Regions from separate parts of the Paenibacillus sp. FSL P2-0089 genome, predicted to be linked through region 1. Evidence: predicted binding sites of a transcription regulator. Region 1 holds the regulator's gene; each other region holds the start of a gene.
The links. The regulator Rex, encoded in region 1, represses fermentation and respiration genes when NADH is low (regulators of the CRP and FNR family bind a similar motif). The targets are predictions, from matches to a motif close to TTGTGAAATATTTCACAA.

Region 1 (5,946 bases):
GCAGGAGGGAGAAGGAGATACCGCCTGGGGACATCTGAATCACATGCTGGGCCTGATCCGTGAGGTGAAGCTGAAGGCGATGATCTATAATGCGCTGGGCTGTATCCGGGCTTCCCAGGAACGCTTCAATGAAGCCAGTGAGCTGTTCAGCCTGTCGCTGCTGCATGATCCTGATCTGCCGGAGCCGAACGTGAATCTGGAGGTGTGCCGCAGACGGGGCGGGAAGCTGGAGTTTGGCCATCAGCTGGTTTCGCTTTTATAATTTATCCTCGGTTTCTTTAGGCGATGCGCCCCACTTCCCGGGGTGTGCATCGCCTTTTTTCGTAACTTCTGTTATGCTGATAAAGAGTCTCAAGTGAAAGGGAATAGAACTTATAATGAAATTTGCCGTGCTTGATTTTGAAACTACGGGAACCCAATCTGTGGGAGAGATCATCCAGGTTGGCCTTGCCATTATAGAAGAAGACGGGACGATCTCCCGGGTGTATGGTTCCTATGTCAAGCCCGGAGCGCCAATTCCTCCTTTTATTACGGGCCTGACCGGAATTACAGACAGCGATGTACAGGATGCGCCGGAGCTCGATGAGATGATGATGGAGCTGGTACCGCTGCTGGATGATGTAGTCCTCGTCGGACACAATGTCGCGTTTGATTTTCATTTTTTGCAGAATGCGCTGGACCGCTGCGGCTACCTGCCGTTTCAGGGGCGGATTCTGGATACGATCGATTTTCTCAAAATATGCTTTCCTTCGCTGAGCACCTATCAGCTTGGCGCGGTAAGCAGCCACTTCGGCATTACGCATGAACGTCCCCATCAGGCGGACAGTGATGCGCTTGCCACGGCTATTGTGCTGCTCAAATGTCTGGAAGAGCTGCAGAGTCTGCCGCTGCTGACGATTCAGCGGCTGAATGAGCTGTTCGCGGACGAAGACAGTGATCTGGCCTGGTATTTCGACGGGCTGCTGCGGGAGCGGGAGATGGAGACCTTTCAGCCGGAAGGTGAGCTGAGCTTCTACCGCCAGCTAGCGCTGGCTGTGGGGGACTGGGCAGAGCTGGCTACGCCACGGGAAGAAGGAAGCGTCAATCCTCTGGATAATATTACCTTTGAAGAATATATGGATGAGGTAACCAAGCGGCTGAAGGCTGTTCTTCCCCAGTATGAGAGCCGAGAAGCCCAGGAGCTGATGATCCATGAGGTCATTACAGCGCTTGAGCAGGACAAGCATCTGCTGATTGAAGCGGGAACAGGCACCGGTAAATCGCTGGGTTATCTGCTTCCGGCCATCTACCATAGTGTGAAAAGTGATCAGAAGGTGATGGTCAGCACGCATACCATTAACCTTCAGGACCAGCTGCGGGAGCGGGATATTCCGCTCTTAACCAGCGTTGTGCCGTTCCCGTTCAAGGCCTCCATCTTTAAGGGAAGAGGGCACTATTTGTGTCTGCGCAAGTTCGAACATCGAATGAACAAAAAGGACTTTACGAGTCCAAGGGAAGAAGCGCTCACCGCTGCGCAAATGCTCGTTTGGCTGACTCAGACGACGACCGGCGATGATGAGGAGCTTAACTTAAGCGGACGGGGCGGCGATTTCTGGGAGACTGTAGCCAGTGATACTGACTCCTGCCTGGGACGCGCCTGTCCCTGGTTCCGCAAATGCTATTACCACCGGGCCAAGCATGAAGCCGGGATCTCCGATGTGGTAGTCACCAATCACTCCAAGCTGTTCGCAGATGTCAAAGCCGGGCATCAGCTTCTTCCGGCTTACGACCATCTTGTAATTGATGAAGCCCATCATCTGGAGGATATTGCCGGCAAGCATCTTGGCATGCAGATGAAATATTTCACATTCGCCCATACCCTCACCCGACTCTATAAGGATAGCCGGAGCGGGCAGCTGCCTGCCCTCCGCCAGAGTCTGCAGTCTTCGGGCAGTGAGCAGGCTTCCGAATGGAGCGGCGTGATCGACCGGATCTATCCCGATCTGCTGACGGTGAAGGAGTCCTGGGATGCGCTCAGCGACCGGCTCTTCAGCCTGCTGCCTGAGCGCAGCGATGCCGGGGCCGGTGAAGCAGGCCAGCTGGTGGCACGCCTGCAGCCGGGCAAGAAGCCGAAGGATTGGGAGGAGCTGGCTGCCCTTGAGAATACACTGAACCTCAGTCTGAGCGATATCATCCGCAAGGGCGACAAAATGCTCAGTGAGATGCGAGACACGGACAGCCAATCCTCCTCAGACAGTCTTGTGACCGATATCGGCGGGTTATTCAAGGATCTGGCATCCATTAGAGAGCAGATCCGCTTCTTCATGAGTCTGAACGATGAGAATATCGTGTATTGGCTGGAGGGAAGCGGTAATTATAAGGGCAAGTCGCTGCAAATGTATGCTGTTCCTGTAGATGTCAGCACCCAGCTCAGGGAGCTGTTCTTCGATAAGAAGAAGAGCATTATCCTGACCTCGGCCACCTTATCCGTGGATAAATCCTTCCAGTTCATGATTGATAACCTGGGGCTTGGCGAGGCTGCAGAGCAGCGGCGTCTGATGACTGCACTGCTTCCGTCGCCATTCAAGTATCGTGAGCAGGCTCTCCTGGTCATCCCCCGGGACTTCCCGAGCGTCAAGGGGAGTATTGGGGATGCCCGCTTTGTGGACACCCTCGTGCACTCCCTTGCCGAGACAGCTGTAACTACACGGGGACGGATGCTGGTGCTGTTCACCTCCTACAAGATGCTGCGTCAGGTGTATGAACCGCTGAAGGAGGCACTTGCCTCACAGGATATCGCGGTGCTCGGACAAGGTGTGGAAGGCGGCAGCCGGAGCAAGCTGATCCGCCGCTTCCAGGACAGCCCGGCTTCGGTCTTGCTGGGTACCAGCAGCTTCTGGGAAGGGGTGGATATCCCGGGAGAAGCATTGACCTGCCTGGCGATTGTCAGACTGCCGTTCCAGCCGCCGAATCACCCGCTGGCAGAAGCGAAGTCAGAGCTGCTTCAGGCACAGAAGAAGAATCCGTTCATGAAGCTGTCCGTGCCGCAGGCTGTCATCCGCTTCAAGCAGGGCTTCGGGCGGCTGGTCCGCACGGCGCAGGACCGGGGCATCGTAATTGTGTACGATACCAGAGTCATTGAATCGCATTACGGAAAGTACTTCCTGTACTCGCTCCCCGGTCCCAAGATGGAGCATATGCTCACCGAGCAGATGGTCCCGAGAATTGCCGAATGGCTGGATGACGGCGGGGTTTCCTAATTCATCTGCTATTGCTATTATTAATAAGTCATGATTATCCTGAAGATCCGTTCCCGCCTGTCCTGCCACTCCGGCAGGCGGCGGGGCACGGTTGCTATAATTGTACGGAATGAAGTGTAGGCTAACAAAACTTTTAAGGAGGAGAATACATGAAATCGGATAAAATATCGGAGGCCGTCGTGCGCAGGCTCCCAGTGTACCTGCGTTTCCTGAACGATCTCCAAAAACGTGAAATCTCCACAGTCTCTTCTCAGGAGCTGGGCCAGAAGCTTGATCTGAATCCCGCCCAGATCCGCAAGGATTTGGCTTATTTCGGTGATTTTGGCAGAAAAGGCATCGGCTATGATGTATCTTATCTGATTGAGAAGATCCGCCATATCCTGAAGCTTGACCAGCAAATTAATGTTGCACTGGTTGGAGCCGGTAATCTCGGTCATGCCTTGTCTAACTACAACGCTTACTTGAAGGATACGATGAAGATTACTGCCATCTTCGATGCCTACCCGCCGAAGGTGGGCCAGCAGATCAACTCGCTGGTTGTGCAGCCGATGGAGGAGCTAAGCAGTACAATCCGCTCGCAGGGCATCCGGATCGGGATTATTACCGTGCCCGACAGCGAAGCCCAGAACGTAGCTGATATTCTTGTCGATTCCGGTATCGAGGCGATTCTGAACTTCGCACCGGTTATTCTCAAGACGCCTGCCAATATCCGGATTCATGCCGCAGATTTCACCACAGATCTGCAGAGCTTGGCCTATTATCTGCATGATGGAAAGGATGAGGCTGAAGATGAGCAGTAAGATCACGATAATCAAGAATGGGCACTTCCTGGTTCCGGGCAGTGACAAGCCGGTACTGAGCGGGTACATGACCCTGGAGAATGATTTGATTACTTACATAGGTGAAGCTGAGCCGGTAGTGGAGGATGGCGCACAGGTCGTAGACGGCAGCCGTCTGCTGTTCATGCCTGGTCTGGTCAATACCCATGGTCATACTGCAATGTCACTGCTGCGCGGGTACGGCGACGATATGGTGCTTCAGACTTGGCTGCAGGAGAAGATGTGGCCGATGGAAGAGAAATTCACTGGTGATGATGTATATTGGGGAACCTCGTTGTCCGTGCTGGAGATGCTGAAGGGCGGCACAACCACCTTCCTCGATATGTATGATCATATGGACCGGGTAGCGGAAGTGACCGAGCAGTCCGGTATTCGTGCGGTGTTAATGCGCGGCGTAATTGGGCTGTGCCCGGAAGAGGTACAGCAAGCGAAGCTCGCTGAGGCGATTGCTTTTGCCCGTAACTGGCACGGCAAGGCTGACGGCAGAATTACGTCCATGCTCTCACCGCACGCCCCGTACACCTGTCCTCCAGAGTTTTTCATGAAGTTTGTGCAGGCTGCCCATGATCTGGACCTGCCAATGCACACCCATATGTCCGAGACGCGCCATGAAGTGGAACAGAACGTGGCCGACTACGGCCTGCGTCCGGTCGCGCATCTGGAGAAGCTCGGGATGTTCACCCGTCCTTCGCTCATTGCCCACGGGGTTCATCTGAATGATGAAGAGATTGGGATTCTGGCCCGCTATAACGTTGGCGTGTCGCATAACCCCGGCAGTAACCTTAAGCTGGCGAGTGGTGTTGCGCGTGTTCCTGAGCTGCTGCGAGCCGGGGTTAAGGTTTCCCTGGGTACAGACGGAGCGGCAAGTAACAATAATCTGGATATGTTCGAAGAGATGAGGCTGGCGGCTCTGATCCACAAGGGTGTAAGCGGTGATCCTACAGCGGTACCGGCTCCTGAGGCGCTTCTGATGGCTACGGAGTATGGGGCTCAGTCTATTTTCCTAAGCGGGGTAGGCCGGCTTGCAGCAGGAATGAAGGCCGACTTCATCGCACTTGATATTGACCAGCCTCATCTGCTGCCGCATACCGATCTGCTCTCCCATGCCGTATATTCGGCAAGTGCCAAGGATGTGGAGCATGTATGGGTGAACGGCCAGCAGGTTGTGAAGCATGGACAATGCCTGACACTTGATGAAGAAGCCATCCGCCGCAAAGCACAGGAGACGTTCGAGAGCCTGCTTAAACGGTAATTCAGGGGAACGGGAAAGGAAGCAGCGTGGTGAAGAAGAAGAGGAGAAAATGGATCTGGCTGGGGATTACCGTGGTGCTGCTCCTTCTGTTCGGACTAAGCCAGTTCTATGCCTACATTATGAAGGACCAGTGGAACGAGCGGAGTGAGGCCAAGGAGCTGGCCCGGGCGCGTGCCGGACTAACAGAGGTAACCAAGGCTCAGAAATCTGTCTGGAATGAGAATGAGATCTATTGGGTGCTGACCGGTAAAAATGAAGCAGGGACCGAGCTGATGGTGTGGGTCCGTTTCACCTTGGAGGGCAAGCCTGCCGGAGGCGACAACGACCTGTATGCTGAGGAACTGAGCAATGGCACCTCAGAAGAGAAAATGCGCGGAATCATAGCCGCCCAGCTGCCGGATATTACGATCGAACGGCTGCTGCCCGGTGTATACAACGGGGAATATGCCTGGCAGCTATTTTACAAAAAAGACGGGCGATTCTATTACAACTTCTACCGCTTCAAGGATGGCAGCGCCATCGGTGAGGGGTACAGCCTGCCGAACCGTTAAGCTAAGCGGTGAGCGGCAGAATAAAAACGGGGGGACAGATTATCTGTTCCTCCGTTTTTTTATCC
Region 2 (5,946 bases), 2.8 Mb from region 1:
TGACGTCCGAAGATAATAATCTCGGCTACCGAGTTACCGCCGATGCGGTTCTCGCCGTGCAGCCCGCCGACCACTTCTCCTGCCGCGAACAGGCCCGTAATCGCCTTGCCGTCTTTGTTCAAGACCTCAGTGTTGGTGTTGATCACCACTCCGCCCATCGTATAGTGGATTCCAGGGCCGATCTGAATCGCATAATACGGAGCACCGGACAGATCATTATCCATACCGGTTGTTCTGCCGAACTCGGCATCCGACTTACTTTTCACCGCACTGTTCCATGTTTCCACGGTGGTCTTAAGTGCAGCGGCCGGAACCTTCATCTGATCCGCCAGTGCCTCGATGGTATCTGCGGTCTTGACTACACCCATCTTGATGTATTGATCTACCGCCTTGACACGGGATTTCACTCCGGCGTCGAACACGAGATAAGCGGATTTCTCAGGAAGTGTATTAATTGAAGCCGTCACCTTGTCACGGGTATCCATCTCATTGCCGAAGCGCTTGCCCTCAGCAGATACAAGAATAGCCCCTTCTCCCCGGACCGCTTCACCGATCAGGTAGGATTTCTCCTGCTGTACAGTCGGGTGAACCTGAATCTGATCCAGGTCTACGGTAGTTCCGCCGACCTTCTCAATCATGGCAATGCCGTCGCCGGTGCTGCCAATCTGGTTGGTCGTTACCAGTCCTTGCAGATCCGGGCGAACCTTGGCAATCAGTTCCTTGTTGGCACCGAAGCCCCCGGTGGTTACGATAACTGCTGCTGCGCTGATCGTTTTGTCATCGGCCTGGTTGAACAGCACCTTCACGCCGTTCACCTTACCATCCTGTACCGTAAGCTCCTTCACATCCGCATTGACGAACAGCGGAATTCCCTGCTCCTGAACATTGCGGACAAGTCCTGCTACAAGATATTGTCCCACGGCCGAGCCGTCCTCCGGACGATGGGTACGCTTCTCCTTCATACCGCCGGTAATTGTAATATTGTTCAGGCGGATTCCGATGGAATCGAGCCAGTCAATGGCACCTGCGGATTGATCCACGAAGAAGTGCAGCAGCTCCTTATTGTTCGTATCATGTCCGCCCTTAAGGGTCTCTTCATAGAACAGTTCGTTGCTGTCTTCGATGCCCTGCTCCTTCTGGAACTTGGTCTGCGAAGCATTCATCCCTGAGGAGGATTTGGTTGTATTGCCACCGGCTACCGGCATTTTCTCCAGGATGACCGGGTTCATGCCGGCCGCTTTGGCTTCCAGTGCAGCAGACATTCCCGCACCACCCGCGCCGACGATGACGATATCATATTTATCTTTTAACTGATCATACGGAGTATAGCTCGCTTCGGATGCCCCCGATACGGCCTCTGCTGTCTCTTTAGGTGTAGCCGTTGCTGCAGGCTCTGTGGTCGCGCTGTTTGTTCCCTTGCTCTCATTCTTGCTGCTGCCCGCATTGTTGCTTCCGCAGCCTGCAATCACCAGCATCACAGAGAGAATGAGGATAAGCGCCGCTGTTAATCTCTTATTCATGTGAGTTGTGCCCCCTTGTGCATATTTTCACAATTATCATAGCGTCAAAGAAGCGGTTTGTGGAACCTTCCGTAAATTATTAAAGAGTTTTGTAACTAAAGTAAGCGGGCATATGGACCTTAAATGTTCACATCCCCTCCTCCTCCTTCACCTCATAAGGCACATCCACGATAAAATGCGCTCCCGGCCCGCAGCCGGCGGCAAGCTCAAGATGACCCCCCAGTTTGTCTACACTTTTCTTCACCAGATATAGGCCGATTCCCCGCTGTTCACCCTTGGAGGAGTAGCCCTGAACGAAGATCTTCTCCCCCAGGCCCGCCGGAATTCCCGGACCGTTGTCGCTAACCTCGCATAGCAGCCGCCCTTCTTCATATTGAAAAGCAAGCTCCACCCGCTTCACGGGTTGCTCACAGAGCTCCCCCAGCGCCTCCAGGGCATTATCCAGCAGATTGCCGGCAATCGTAATCAGCTCATGAATCACCTGCGGATCAGCCGGCTCCGGCAGATAGCTGTCTCCGGTCAGCAGCAGCTCCATCCCCGCTTCGCGTGCCCGGCTCAGCTTCCCCAGCAGAAATCCGGCCAGCACCGGGTCCTTGATCTGTCTTGTGATCGACCCGATCTCCTTCTGGTAATTGCTTACCGTTCCCAGAATATATTGCTGCAGCTCATCATACAGACCCATATGCGTCATGCCCATAATGACATGCAGCTTGTTCATGAACTCATGGGCACCGGAGCGCAGCGCTTCTGCATAGACCGAGACTCCCGACAGCTTCTCCGCCAGCACAGCCAGCTCGGTTTCATCCCGGAAGGTAGCAATCGCGCCAACGATGTTCCCATTCACCCGGACTGGCAGGCTGTTCACCAAAAGAGAGCTGTCTCCCAGCTCCAGCTCCCGGTCCTGTATCCCCTCTCCCTCAGCCAATACCTGCTCAAGACCCAGCTCCGGCCAATACTCGGCAATCTGCCGGTTCATGGCGCTCCCGCCAATCCCCGCAGCCCGCAGAAGCCGCTGTGCTTCCATATTAAGGATGGTAATCCGCGCCTCCTGATCTACGGCAATAATTCCCTCACGCGTGGATTCCAGCATCGCACTGCGTTCCTGGAGCAGCTTGGAGATGTCCTCCGGCTCCATCCCGAACACCATCCGCTTGATCCGGGCCGCCAGAATGAATGCTCCTCCCGCTCCAAGCAAGGCTCCCGAGACCAGAATCGCAATAATCGTCCACTCATTCATCAGGACCAGCCGCTCGACCCGCTCCAGGGACAGACCGGCAATGACCACACCCACCTGATGCCCCCGGTTGTTATAGACTGGCACGAAGCCGCGCAGGGATCTGCCGAGCGGACCAGCCCCTTCGGAGATGCTCTCCCCTCCGCGCAGCGATATCTCCTGGCCGCCTCCCGCAAAGGGCAGACCGACCAGCGAAGCATCCGGATGAGAATAGCGGATTCCCTTCATATCTGTCACGACCACGAACATAATATCATTGCGGCGGGCGATCCTTGAGGTGTAGTCCTGAATCTCCTTGCTGTTGCCCTCACTGAGTCCCTCAGAGACCAGCGGAATCAGGGCGATGGTACGGGCAATCGTAATCGCCTTATCCTCCAGCGCCTGCCGGGTCTGCGGAATAATCTGATTCCGGAAAATAAAATATAAAATCAGCAGTACCAGCAGGACAACGGCAGACACCATGACGGCAATCATTGTGCGCAGACTGTAGCTTTTTTTCCTGGCCACTGGTGCGAAGACCTCCCTTCATGTCCCATATTCCTATACCATTCGAACTATATTATTTGAACTAGAATTTGTAAAGCTACTCCAGAGTGATTGTTTCTGGGGATGTAACTATGCAGCAAGCCCAGCCGTTCTGCCGGAGACAGGAGGGCTGGGCTTGCTGGAATGAACTTTTCACAACTCTTGTATAGACAAATAGATGATAGCTTACTGCTCCTTGGCCTGTTCCAGCGCCTGGGTCACCGCTTCAATAATTCCGCCGCTGGAGCCGGAAGCCCCGGAGAGGGCGTCTACGCCTTCTGTGGTTTGCTTTTCAATAATTTCAGGAATCGTATTCTCTACAGCCGCATCGATCATCGCCTGCGTCTCCTTATGCTCCTTTACGGTAATGGCGTCGATCTTCTCATCTTTGATCTCTACCGCCACTTTAATATCACTCTTAACCCCTTTGCCTGTTCCATCATATGTCCCGTCCACATACTTGCCGGAAGATGATGAGCATCCAGCTGTTAGTACTGTTGCAGCCGCGAGGGCAGAGAACAGCAAGGTTTTTGTCCACTTGTGCATGAATAATTCCTCCTTCTGAAAGTTCCTATTTCTTAAGTGCCTTCACAGCTTCATCCGCTGCGATCCGCCCGAAGGTAGTGATGTCTGCCAGTGCATTACCGCCCAGACGGTTCGCGCCGTGTACTCCGCCGGTTACTTCGCCCGCAGCATACAGCCCGGCAATGACCTGATCCTTGGTATCCAGCACCTGAGCCTGGGTGTTAATTGCTACTCCGCCCATGGTATGGTGGATTCCCGGTGTTACCTGAATTGCATAATACTTACCCTTTTCAAAAGACAGCTTAAGATCCGGCCGTTCAAACTCTGTATCCTTGCCGGAAGCAACGAAGCCATTATACGTTTTCAGTGTATCCGCAAGCGCTTTGCCATCTACACCAATCTGTGCCGCCAATTCTTCAGGTGTTGCCGCTTCTTTGACCAGATCCATTCCAAAGTAAACCTCAGTTGCCTTCAGGTTCGCACGCAGCTCATCATTGAAGATCAGGTAAGCTACTTTACCGGATTGGGCCAGAATATTCTGGGACACGACATCGCGGGTCAGCAGTTCATTCGTGAATCGCTTGCCTTCGCTATTGACCAGAATCGCACCGTCTCCGCGTACCCCTTCCGTGATCAGCACGCCTTGATTCGGAATGGTGGTCGGATGAATCTGAATCTCCTTCATGTCTACAAGCTTGGCACCAATCTTCTCTGCCATCGTTGTACCATCTCCGGTTGCGCCCGGGTGGTTAGTGGTAGAGAACCCTTCCAGCTTCGGCTGGTACCCCTTGATCATGTCCATGTTAGCTCCAAAACCGCCAGCCGCCAGGATAACGGAATTCGCACTAATCGTGTACTGCTTGCCATCCTTATCCGTCACCTTCACTCCAGTAACCACGCCGTCCTTGTTCTTGACGATCTCATCGGCAGTCGTCCGCAGGCGCACATCAATCTTGTACTCCTCCAGCTTCTTCTTCAGCGCGACTACGATGAAATTCCCTGCCGCTTCCCCGCCTGCCGGACGGTGAATCCGGTTCACGCTTGCCCCGCCTGCGCGTCCCACTTCAGACAGCTCGGCTCCATTCTCCTTCAGCCACTCCACCGAAACCGCCGCACCGTTCGTAAGTGTTCTGACCAGATCCGGGTTGTTCAGGTTCTTGCCGCCCTTCATGGTATCCTCGAAATGCAGCTCCGGACTGTCTGTAATGCCAGCCGCTGCCTGATAAGGTGTTCCTGCCGCATTCAATCCGCCTTCCGCACGGACGGTGTTGCCTCCAAGCATAGGCATTTTTTCGATCAATATCACTTTGGCTCCCTGATTATGCGCTTCAATGGCAGCAGTCATTCCCGCGCCGCCGCCGCCGATAATAACAATGTCCGTAGACTCCCCTTTGGTGCTGTTACATGCAGGCAATACCACCAGACTTGCCAGCAGCAACCCCTTGCCCAGCAGACTTCCCCATCTCTTTCTGTTCATTCAGTTCTCCTCCAATTGTTATTGTGCATATTTTCACAATCATCATAACCTGAAGGAGCCCTGACAAGAATATTTAGTAATTAAAGAAATGATAAAGTAAATAAAGGTAGTGAATTTGCTTGAATGTGTTTATAGATTTATAATTGGAGCTTATACAACCGTATCACTAGGAGGAACAGAAACTATGGAAAAAAGCGAAAAATATTGGCTGGCCGGTGCTGTTCTGGCAGCAGCCGGTGTCTCCCTGATGAGCTACACCGCGAGCCGCTATACTTCATTCAAAAGAGTAGTTACCCGAACCATCCATCTGGAAGATATCGCCGCTCTGGAAATTACCCGCCTATCTTCTGTTCCCGGTGAACAGAAGGATATTGTGCTTACTGAGCCGGAAGCGATTAAGCGGATCTACGATGATTTCTCCAGCGTCCGCCTGATGAAATCCGCCCGCAATGTGAGCACAGACAACAAGTACAGCTATTACATTACCATCGTCCAGGCCGACCGGAAGCAGCGGTTCGACATTATTTTGAAGGGCAAGCATCACATGATTATCTACGACAATGACATGAACAACCCGCACCTGGTAGCCTATAAAATCATTAACGAGTTCAGTCCGCTCGCTCTGCAGCAGGCCTTCGATTGATTCTGCGCACGCTTATGTACGG
Region 3 (5,946 bases), 2.3 Mb from region 1:
TCGGGTCGGCGGATTCGGGGGCATTTCTGCCCCTCATTTCCGCGACCAGCCCACTTTCGGCAGATTCAGGGGCACACCGGATATAGTTGGATTTTGTCCACTTGCTGATGAACAATTTGCCCGTGCGCGGACTGGAGTTGGATAAACAACACTTAATTTCTCACCTTTCGTCTAACAGGGCTGGAACTAACTATTTTAGTTGCTCTTTTTCCACTTGTTTTCGGTTATTTGCCAGAAGTAGGCGAGATAAGATACGTTTTTCCACTTGTTTACTTTGCAGGGCGGGTGGCCCAGCTCTCCTAGCTGCTTCACTCCACCCGCACCACCTTAGCTCTCCGCCGCATCCAGCCATCTCTGGAACCGCTCACGGATACCAGCCGCAAGGCTCTCCAGTCCGGCCAGCTCAGCCAGTCCGGCAGGGTCCTTACGCCCATGCTCCATCGAGTACAGTACCTGTCTCACCGGGAAGCTTCCCGCACCGCTCTCCAGCTTAACAATCCGGTCACCGGCTGCCACCCGGCCTTCACGCAGCACGCGGAAATAGAATCCGCTATACCCCGTGGACAGCACCTGGGCCGGCATATCCGCCGGTCCATGCTTCTGCGTGAGCTTGAAGCACGGGAAGCGCGGCTGGCTGACCTCCAGCAGTGCCGTACCGATCTCAAAAACATCCCCGATGCACACCTCGGTCTCCAGCAGTCCGCGCGCCGTGATGTTCTCGCCGAAGGCGGAAACCTCCAGCTTCCGGCCAAGCCACTCCTCCCAGTGGGCATAATGCTCCACCGGATAGACGCACACTGCCTTGTCAGGGCCTCCATGATTGACCAGATCTGCTTGCCCGTCTCCGGTGAACCCACCCACCCGAAGCGCAAGCGGCCCGGCTACCGGCAGCTTGTAGATTCCGGTGTCCAGCGGCTTACCGCGGTACTCCACCGTCTTCGGCTTGCCTACATTAAGCGAGACGACTTGCATCTTCACTTCACTCTCCATCCCCTTCTCCTCCCGTCAGCCTGCAGCTCATAAATACCTCATCCACATAACGTCCGCTTAAGTAGAATTCCTCCCGCAGCCGTCCCTCTTCCTCGAATCCGCATTTGCGGTAGAACTGAAGTGCCGGTGTATTGCAGGAGAGCACACGCAGCCGCAGCTTGCGGATGCCATGCCCCGCGGCATGGCGCTTGATCTCCGCGATCAATCGGCTGCCTACACCCAGCCGCTGAAAGCGCGGGTGCACAGCGATATTCACCTCGCATACATGGCGGTTGCTCTCCATCCCGCTGGGACAGCCGAAGCCAACGTAACCACATAGCTCCCCGTCCTGCAAGGCCACAAGCTGGGAGCCGGGCGGCGCATGCAGCAGATAGTCCTCCCGCGAGCGCCACATCAGCGGACCCGGGGTTGTATTCTCCGTCCAGATCATATTATCGAGCACGATCAGCTCACGGGCATCCCTGATTTCGGAAGGCCGGATAAGCAGTGCAGCATCACTGTTAATTGGTTGCATTATTATACCCCCCTTGCCTTACTAAGCAGATAGAAAAAGATTAGTTGCAGCATGAACGATTATGCAGTCCTGCGCTCAAGCCGTACAGCTGAACGGTTCATATAGGCGTGGAGCGCGAAGAATCCCACGGACAGTACGGCCATGCCACAAGCCAGCCAGCCGGTTGGCGCAAGACCGCCCCTGTCGAACTGAATACCCATCAGATAAGGCCCGATGACACGGCCGATTGCGCCAATTCCGCCGCTCAGCCCGAGATAGAACGGCGCGCTGCGCTGGGCATGCTCCGAGATGAAGGAAGGCATCGCCGGAGAGATCAGCATCTCCCCAAGGGTAGCCAGCACCATACCCAGCAGCATCCCCGGATAGCTTGGCATAAACAGAATTACAGCATACCCGCCCAGGTAAAAGACGGCGCTTGCTGTCATCTGCGCAGTTGACGTCTGCGCGAACCCGCGCTTGATCAGGCTGACCAGCGGCTGCGCCGCGAAGATCAGCACACCGTTCAGCGTCCAGAGGAAGCCGTACAGCTGCTTCGACCAGCCTTCCGAGATAATGAACGGCGAGACTCCGCTGTTCCAGATCGAATTGCCGATCAGCAGGAACATCGAGCCCACCGCCATGAACAGATAGATCCGTATATGGCCGAGGAGTCTCCAGCCCGACACTTCATTCTGCGGTTGCTTTTTCGATACTGTGCTGTGAGCCGGAGCCGTCCCTACCTTACGCAGATAGACGAAGAAGAATCCGGCAAATACGGCCGAGGTCACCCCGTTAAGCACAAAGCTCAGCATATAATTGCCCAGGAAGCCGCTCAGCGCGGTTCCCAGGGCTACCCCTATATTATTGGCAACATAGATGATATTGAACAGCTCTGCGCGCTGCTCCGCGAACCGGAAACCGATAAACGCCTGGATCGCCGGGAGGGAGAGGGAGTTGAACAATCCCATCATACCCATAACGATTATGAATACGCTCCAGCTTCCGCTCGCCCACGGGAGGGCAAACAGCGTCAAGGCATTCATCGCCAAAGCGCCGACAATCAGGCGGTTCACTCCTACCTTATGATACAACGAACCGCCCAGCAGCTGACCGGCAATCCCGCCAAGTGACTGCACCAGCAGCACGATTCCCGCGTCTTTCATACTGCGTCCCAGTTCATCGAATACATACATTGTAACCAGCGGCCACATCAGTGCACTGCCGGTAGCATTAATCAGACTGGCAATCAAGAATACTTTAATTTCCTTCGGATAGGCCTGCATGAATCTCATATCTTGTCTGTCATCCCCTGTAACATAGCTGTCATTAATCCATCCAGTATCATCCCAAAACAGGGGGCGGGGCAAGCATGTGCGTTAATGCTGTATCGCGGGAAACCGGGATATAATTTGTGATATTTATATTCTATAACCCGCTCTTTCACACGTAAACAAAAATACCTTGCCGGCACTGATTCGTTCCCCGGAAGCCGGGGTAATGATCCATATGAAACACTCCCTATTTTATTCACCGTGAGATCCGATTTCGTTCCCCCGAATCGGATTGCACGGTGAATTTTGTTTTGTCCGGAGGATGATCCTGCTGTACCTATACCAAACAAGTAGAAACGGCTTTGCCGTCCTTTTACAGGACGGTACCGTTTCAGCGAGAAAGATAAGGATAATTATAACGCGAAGCATATAAATTCTTATCTTTATACAAAAACACCCCCTGTCTCTACGAATCCCTTGAAGCAGGGTGCCGAGAAGCAGGAAGTGCTAGGCCAAGCTATGTTACAGTCCGGCGATGTGATTCACACCGGGCCCATAAGGATTAAGCGTGTTTCTTCAATCCCGCAGCAGGGACGCCCGCGGAAGGGCTCACAGCACCCGGCTCCTTGCGCAAATAAGCCATCCAGTACGCAGCAGCCACGAAGATCGCGCCGCCCGTCAGATTGCCCAGCCAGACCGGAACGAAGTTGCCGAAGTACTGGGCCCAGGTGAAATGCCCTTCGAAGATCGCAGCAGGGATAAGGAACATGTTAGCTACAACGTGCTGGAAGCCGATGGCCACGAACGCCATGGTCGGAAACCAGATACCGAGGATTTTGCCGCTGAAATTATCTGCCCCGTACGACAGCCATACCGCCAGCGCTACCAGCCAGTTACAGCCGATCCCGGAGATAAAAGCCTGCAGGAACGTAGCATCGATCTTATGCTCCGCCATACTTACCAGCTTCTCCAGATACACGCCATCTGATGTAAGGCCAACGATGTGACCGAAGAAATAAGCGACGAACAAGGCGCCTGCCAGGTTGCTGAGCGTGATCAGCACCAGGTTCTTCATGACTTCCCAGAACGAAATCTTCTTCGCCATAAAAGCCAGCGGCACCGCCATCATATTGCCCGTAAGCAGTTCGCCTCCGGCAAGCAGCACCAGCACCAGTCCAACCGGGAACACCGCAGCCCCGATGAAGTTAGCAATGGACCCCCACTCAGCGGGTGCACCGGCAATGACACGAATATCCAGCAAAAATCCGAGCGCGATAAACGCTCCTCCCAGGAAACCGAGAATGAGTACAGTGCTGAGCGGATTATGCGCCTTCTTAATTCCGTTCTCTACCGTCACTTCAGCGATTCCCTGCGGTTTGTTATAAGCCATGATTCCTATCCCCTTCTAATTACTTAAAATTTGTTCCTTTATGCCATTGTAACGTGATCCCAATCACATTTACGTGATAAAAGTCACTATCATAAAAACCACGTGAAAGTTTTCACTGACATGTCAAATTTACCATAAAAGCGGGCTGTACAGAAAATTTTTTTCATTCCCGGCTGCCATTGCATCGAGAGTTCACAAAAAAAGAGCCCTAAGCGGGCTCCGGCAAAATATTCAGCTCTTATACGTGTACAGGTTCTTTAACGGCAGCCAGCTTCGGCAGAGCCTGAAGGCCTGCGGTGTTCAGGAAATTCCATGGCTTGTTGTAATGCGGCTGGAAGAAGAAGTCGATGAAGGCCAGCTGGTCCACGGTCATCTTATTCTGGATGCAGACCGATACGGTATTGATCGACTGCGTGAGATCCATCTTGGACATAATCTGCGCGCCCAGAATGCGGCGGGTGGCACGGTCAAAGACCACTTTTACCTGAACCTGCTCGAAGGTCGGCATGAACTCCGGACGGTAGTTGTCGATCAGCATCACGCTCTCCGTATCCATTCCCTCGGCTGCAGCAGCCTCTTCAGTCAGTCCGGTTCCGGCAATATTGTCCTCATAGATCTTGATGCCCGATGTGCCTTGCGTACCCATGTAAGGGATCGTGTTCGAGACCAGATTGCGGGCAACCAGCGTTCCCATACGCACTGCGTTGGTGGCCAGCGGGATATACGCGTGTTTACCAGTCGGATTGTAATGAATCGCGCAGCTGTCACCGGCAGCATAGACATCCGGCAGGCTGGTCTGCATATAATCGTTAACCATAATCGCGCCGTTCGGCAGCATATCCACTTGGCCCTTCAGCAGCTCGGTATTCGGACGGAAGCCGATGCAGAGAATAACCAGATCCGTCTCATGTTTACCCTTGCTCGTAATCACCTTGGTCACTCTGCCGTTCTCACCTGCGAAGGAGGCGACCTTCTCGCCCAGCGCCAGCTTAATGCCGTGATCCTCAAGCGACTGCTGGATCGGTGCGGTGAACTCTTCATCGAGATATTTGCTCAGGATGCGGTCTTCCCCATCAATCAGCGTAACTTCCTTGCCATTCATCTGAAAAGCCTCTACCAGCTCGACCCCGATATAACCGGCGCCGACCACAGTAATTCTGTTCACCTTCTGTGCTTCTTCGATAATGGTGTTGGAATGATTGTAGTTCTTCGAGAGCAGGATGCCCTCCATCTCTATTCCTTCAAGCTTAGGCACAATCGGCCATGAGCCTGTTGTCATAATGAGTTTGTCATAAGTATCTTCCATTTCCTCACCGGTCACGAGGTTGCGGGCTTTTAGGGTTTTGCGGGCGGTGTCCACGTTGATTACCTCATGACGCATCTTCGTCTGCACACCCAGGGCGGCAAGTTGTTCCGGGGAGGAATAGAATAGTCCCTGCGGGTCCTTGACCACACCGCCAACGTATAAGGCAATGCCGCAAGACAGGAATGAGATATTATCGTTGCGCTCATACACCGTAATCTGGGCATCCGGGTATAACTGTGCGGTATTTACAATGGCGGCCGTTCCGGCGTGGGTACATCCAATAACTGCTACTTTCATAATTTCTTCCTCCTCCAAGTTGAAAAGCTTATTTAGTAGGGCTTGTGATTGCGTCTGTAAAAAAGTGCTGTACTGACTGCGTTTATACAACTTTACATTTGTGATTGTTTTCACTTTATACACTGATTATATTGTGATATTTATCACATTGCAAGAGTTATTGTGATTTTTCTCACATTGTTCACAATTTCAAATTTTA
Region 4 (5,946 bases), 250 kb from region 1:
GAGTAGTACCAGTCTTTTTACCATAGACAACGTTCGAAGTGATAGTCAGTACCGATTGAGTCGGCACAGCATCACGATACGTTTTGTTTTTGCGGATCATCGACATGAAGGTTTCAACCAGCTCAACAGCAATGCCGTCAACAGCGTCGTCGTTGTTACCGTAGCAAGGGAATTCACCCTCAGTTTCAAAGTCGATAGCAATGCCTTCTTCGTTGCGGATTGGCTTAACCTTAGCGTATTTGATTGCGCTCAGGGAGTCAGCAGCAACGGACAGTCCGGCAATACCGCAAGCCATAGTACGCAGAATGTCGCGGTCATGCAGCGCCATTTCGATACGTTCGTAGGAATATTTGTCATGCATATAGTGAATGATGTTCAGCGTATTGACATAAGTCTTAGCCAGCCATTCCATCATTGGTTTGAAGCGTTTCATTACTTCATCATAATCCAGGTATTCAGAAGTGATAGCAGGATATTCAGGACCTACCTGAGCACCGGATTTCTCATCTTTACCGCCATTGATCGCATACAGCAGAGCCTTAGCCAGGTTGGCACGGGCACCGAAGAACTGCATTTGCTTACCGATACGCATTGGGGATACGCAGCAGGCAATCGCATAATCTTCACCCCAGTATGGACGCATTACATCATCGTTCTCATATTGGATAGCGCTGGTCTCAATAGATACCTTAGCACAATATTTTTTGAAGCCTTCCGGAAGCTTCTCGGACCACAGTACAGTCAGGTTTGGTTCTGGAGCAGGTCCCAGATTGTACAGGGTATGCAGGAAGCGGAAGCTGTTCTTGGTTACGCGGGTTGTGCCGTCTTCAGCCATACCACCGATGGATTCTGTAACCCAAGTTGGGTCGCCGGAGAACAGGTCGTTATAGTCAGGCGTACGCAGGAATTTCACGATACGCAGCTTCATTACGAAATGGTCAACGATTTCTTGAGCTTGCTCTTCTGTCAGAGTACCTTCTTCAACGTCGCGTTGAACATAGATATCAAGGAAGGAAGATACGCGTCCAAGGGACATTGCCGCACCATTCTGTTCTTTAACAGCTGCCAGATAACCGAAGTATACCCATTGTGTAGCTTCTTTGAAGTTCGTAGCCGGTTTGGAAATATCCATACCATGAGCTGCAGCCATTTGTTTCAGTTCGCCAAGAGCACGCATTTGCTCGGACAGCTCTTCACGCAGACGGATAACATCTTCTGTCATGGAGTCAACTTCAAGCTCAGCCAGTTGCTGCTTCTTGTCTTTAATCAGGAAATCAATACCATACAGAGCAATACGGCGATAGTCGCCGATGATACGTCCGCGGCCATAAGCATCAGGAAGACCTGTGATTACGCCCGATTTACGCACAGCTCTCATATCTGGTGTATATGCATCAAATACGCCTTGGTTATGCGTTTTGCGGATGTTCGTGAACATGTCAACGATATTCTGCGGAAGCTCGAAGCCGTATGCCTTAGTAGCATCGATCATCATCTTGATACCGCCGAACGGCTGAATGGAACGTCTGAAAGGCGCGTCAGTCTGAACGCCGACAATCTGTTCCTTGTCCTTGTCAATGTAGCCAGGAGCGTGGGAAGTGATGGTGGAGACAGTATCGAGGGATACATCCCATACGCCGCCTCTTTCTCTTTCTTCCTTGCTCAGCTGGGAGATAATCTTCCACAGTTCAGTTGTATTGCTGGTAGGTCCAACCAGGAAATCTTCAGTTCCTTCATAAGGCTTGATGTTCTTGGCAATAAAGTTGTTAACGTCAACTTTCTTGGCCCAGACACCTTTTGTGAAATTTCTCCAACCCGATTTTGCTTCTAATACTTCTTTTTCAATCACCGACATGCTAAATCCCTCCATTTATATTTATTATATTTGTAGAGATCGCGGGCTTGAAGGTTAATCCCGTGTCTCGTGATCCCGAGGCTAATAGTTGTTATAAAATTCACAATCACATCTTCATAACGGGGATCGTTGTCTATATAAACATTTTAGTTTATTTTCTGAAAAAGGACTGTGACAAATATCACTCTTTCGGTGATATTTGTCACTTCCATCCAGTCCCATATTAACCTTTAACCTTATTCTTTGCCAGGCAACCGTTAAGTTAGTTATCGAATTTGCCGTAGAATGCGTTGCGGTATACATCAGCAAGCTCGTAGACCAGCGGCATTTTAGGATTGGCAGTAGTACATTGGTCTTCAAATGCACGGTCAGCCAGATAGTCTACACGGGATTCGAAGTCCTTAGGATCGAAACCAAGAGCCGAGAAGGATTCTTCGATACCGAGTTTTTTGTTCATGTCGCGGATTGCATTGATCAGGCTGGTTACGCCTTCTTCGGTAGTGCGTGCAGGCAATCCCAGAATACGGGCGATTTCTGCGTACCGTTCGTCAGCTACAAAGTGCGAATATTTAGGGAACGAAGCGAACTTCGTAGGTTTCTTGGCATTGTAACGGATAACATGCGGCATCAGGATCGCATTGGTACGGCCGTGTGCGGTGTGATACTGTCCGCCCCATTTGTGTGCCAAGCTGTGGTTAATCCCCAGGAATGCGTTGGCAAAGGCCATACCGGCAAGCGTCGAAGCATTGTGCATTTTCTCACGGGCCAGCTTGTCACCTTGCAGTGCGGATTTCTCCAGCCACTGGAACACCAGTTGGATGGCTTTGATTGCCAGACCATCGGTATAGTCACTGGCCATTACAGATACATAAGCTTCGATAGCATGTGTCAATACGTCCATTCCTGTATCGGCAACTGCAGTCTTAGGCAAGCTGTAGACAAACTCAGGGTCAATAATTGCTACGTCTGGAGTCAGCTCATAGTCAGCGAGCGGATACTTGGTATTATTGCCTGTTGTCTTGTCTGTGATAACTGCGAACGATGTTACTTCAGAACCTGTACCCGACGTGGTTGGAATGGCAACGAATTTCGCTTTGTTGCCGAGCTTAGGGAATTTGTATACCCGTTTGCGGATATCCATGAACTTCTGTTTCAGGCCGTTGAAGTCTGCATCCGGATGTTCGTAGAACAGCCACATGCCCTTGGCAGCATCCATTGGGGAACCACCGCCGAGTGCGATGATGCAGTCCGGCTGGAATCTGTTCATCATAGCTGTACCTTTTTCTACAGTAGTAGTCGATGGATCCGGTTCAACTTCCGAGAACACTTCGATCGCTACAGGAGTCTGGCGCTGACGCAGATAGTGCTCAACTCTTTCAACATACCCCAGTTTAACCATTACAGGGTCAGTGATGATAGCAACGCGTGTGATATCAGGCATTTTGGCCAGGTACTGAGTGGCTCCCTTTTCGAAGTAAATCTTGTCAGGCACTTTAAACCATTGCATATTCACGGTACGACGATTCACCCTTTTCACGTTGATCAGATTGATTGCAGTGACGTTCTGCGATACCGAGTTGCGTCCGTAAGATCCGCAGCCCAGTGTCAATGAAGGGATATTAGTGTTGTAAATGTCGCCGATTGCGCCGTGAGTCGATGGCGAGTTGACGAGAATACGTCCGGTCTGCAAACGGTTGGAGAACTTCATGATTACTTCTTCGTTGTTGGAATGGATAGCCGAGCTGTGGCCCATGCCGCCAAATTCAACGATTTGAGCTGCGCGCTCGATACCCTGGTCAGCATTCTTCACTTTGTAGCAAGCCAGAACCGGGCTCAGCTTCTCAGCGGACAATGGATATTTAGTACCTACACCTTCAAGCTCAGCTACCAGGATCTTCGTTCCGGCAGGAACCTGAATGCCGCACATTTCAGCGATCTTCACAGCGGATTGGCCAACGATAGCCGGGTTAACTGCACATTTCTCTACGTTCATTGCGCCGCTGGTCAGCTTAGCTGCTTCTTCTTTGTTCACAAAGTAACAGCCGTTTGCAATCATTTTCTTTTTCACTTGATCGAAGATGGCTTCTTCAATGATAACTGCCTGCTCGGAAGCACAGATCATACCATTATCAAAAGTCTTCGACAGGATAAGGTCTGTTACAGCCTGATCAATATCAGCACTCTTCTCGATGAAAGCAGGCACGTTACCAGGACCTACGCCGAGTGCCGGTTTGCCGCAGCTGTAAGCTGCCTTGACCATTGCCGATCCGCCGGTTGCCAGAATCAGTGCAACGTCCGGATTGTTCATCAGTGCGTTTGTTTTGTCCATCGTAGGAAGCTCAATCCATTGGATGAAGTTCTCAGGTGCGCCTGCTGCTACGCCTGCATCATGCAGAATTTTGGCTGCTGCCGCACTGCACTCTTGCGCTGACGGGTGGAAACCGAATATAATAGGGTTACGTGTCTTAGCGGAAATCAAAGCTTTAAACATCGTGGTGGATGTTGGATTGGTTACCGGTGTGATACCCATAATGATTCCGACTGGTTCAGCAATCTTCTGGAAGCTGTCATAAGCGTTATCCTCAATAACGCCTACAGTCTTGTCGTACTTAATACCGTGCCAGATATATTCAGTGGAGAAGATGTTCTTTGTAATTTTGTCTTCGTATACTCCGCGTCCTGTTTCTTCAACAGCCAGTTTTGCCAGGTACATATGCTTGTCGAGTCCGGCCAGCGCCATTGCATGAACGATTGTGTTTGTCTGCTCTTGATCCAGGCCCATGAACGCTTCGTGGGCTTTCTTTGCTTTATCCACCAAAACCTGAATATACTCTTCAGCGGTGGTTTGTTTCACTTGGGCGGCGACTTCGTTTTTAACTGCCATCTCCCTCGTCCTCCTGTCAATTTTTAGGTTGTTTCTTTCTATACATTTATCTTAGCACATCCTTTTCACCTTGTATAGTGAAATCTTTCACAAAGTTTAAAGTTTTTTTTGAGTTGTTTTCAAAGCGCTTTCATTCGATCGTTTACCGGTATTTTTTCCACATTATATGTAATATTTAATTAATATTTGTCTATTCTGCGAACGCAATACGATAGTCTGCAGCGTTGATGGCCCATCTTGCCTTGCAATGCCGGTTGGGCTTCGGGAATTTTGCTCATGAATGCCAAGCCTCCACTTCGGTTCATCCGTCGCTCTTCTACAGACTCACTCTGACGGTGAATATAAATATAAATCTCTGCCAAGTGGAAACGGCTTTGCCGTCCTTTTAAAGGACGGTAAATTACCCTGCGGGTGAACGATGCTAATGCCTCTCTCACCCGCCGCTTTTAAGGAGCAGTAATGGTAATGTTGCAGTTTTTGCAGGATTTCTCTATAACTTTTACGGGTTGCAAGTACAATGTTGCATTATTTGCACAAATTTCGGTGTTTAGAGCACGTTAGCGCTGAATTTGTTGCAGTTCGTGCAGGATTTCAGCATAGAACGCTTCTTTGGGGCAGTAATGTTGCACTTTTGGCAGGATTCCTCTTAAAATGTTATTGGCATAATTTCCTGAAAGGAAAAAAAAGAGACAGCATCTCTGCTGCCCCCCTTATTCATCTCTTCCCCTAAGTCTAGAAAGAGACATCCCAGGCTACTCCACCTTAATGGTATCGAAAAATTTCTTCTGTACGGTTGCGGCTGCTGCATCAAGCTGGGCCTTCGAGTCCGTGCCTTCCTTGGCGAACAGCTCCTGAATGACATTGGACATGGTTGCATAGTAGTCCTGGGTATTGTACTGCGCCTCAGGCTTGCCGTCGAGCAGAGCCATAATATCTGTATTGTATTGATATACAATATCAGAGTATTTGTCATACACTGCTTTGGTCTTCTTGCCGAAGTCGGAATCGGCAGCATAGTAATCCAGAAGCGGCGGAATGAAGTATTTGCCGTCCGCCTTGCGCTGCTGCAGAATGGCATCGAGCGCATCCAGGCCTTTATCCGAGAAATAGTCGAAGGTAATATAACGGAAGGCCATCTCCTGCTCATCCTTGCTGGCATTAGGGTTGATGACCAGATAGTCGCCGCCGAGAACACCGGTATGCTTGC

Region 2: the regulator Rex is predicted to act here: its motif matches at 1,536-1,553, upstream of NST69_RS07290 (flavocytochrome c).
Region 3: the regulator Rex is predicted to act here: its motif matches at 4,245-4,262, upstream of NST69_RS29080 (formate/nitrite transporter family protein).
Region 4: the regulator Rex is predicted to act here: its motif matches at 1,944-1,961, upstream of pflB (formate C-acetyltransferase).

Annotation. Positions count from the first base shown of each region.
Region 1 covers NZ_CP152006.1:4,573,634-4,579,579, reverse strand. The annotation lists gene NST69_RS19175 (hypothetical protein) at 1-262, shown strand, start outside; gene dinG (ATP-dependent DNA helicase DinG) at 378-3,239, shown strand; gene NST69_RS19165 (redox-sensing transcriptional repressor Rex) at 3,389-4,039, shown strand; gene NST69_RS19160 (amidohydrolase) at 4,029-5,330, shown strand; gene NST69_RS19155 (DUF5590 domain-containing protein) at 5,360-5,881, shown strand.
Region 2 covers NZ_CP152006.1:1,808,563-1,814,508, reverse strand. The annotation lists gene NST69_RS07290 (flavocytochrome c) at 1-1,520, opposite strand, end outside; gene dcuS (DcuS/MalK family sensor histidine kinase) at 1,648-3,261, opposite strand; gene NST69_RS07280 (FMN-binding protein) at 3,466-3,825, opposite strand; gene NST69_RS07275 (flavocytochrome c) at 3,851-5,281, opposite strand; gene NST69_RS07270 (hypothetical protein) at 5,466-5,924, shown strand.
Region 3 covers NZ_CP152006.1:6,828,348-6,834,293, forward strand. The annotation lists gene NST69_RS29065 (MOSC domain-containing protein) at 328-990, opposite strand; gene NST69_RS29070 (GNAT family N-acetyltransferase) at 980-1,504, opposite strand; gene NST69_RS29075 (MFS transporter) at 1,564-2,775, opposite strand; gene NST69_RS29080 (formate/nitrite transporter family protein) at 3,317-4,144, opposite strand; gene NST69_RS29085 (FAD-dependent oxidoreductase) at 4,383-5,747, opposite strand.
Region 4 covers NZ_CP152006.1:4,818,715-4,824,660, forward strand. The annotation lists gene pflB (formate C-acetyltransferase) at 1-1,855, opposite strand, end outside; gene adhE (bifunctional acetaldehyde-CoA/alcohol dehydrogenase) at 2,118-4,739, opposite strand; gene NST69_RS20375 (extracellular solute-binding protein) at 5,492-5,946, opposite strand, start outside.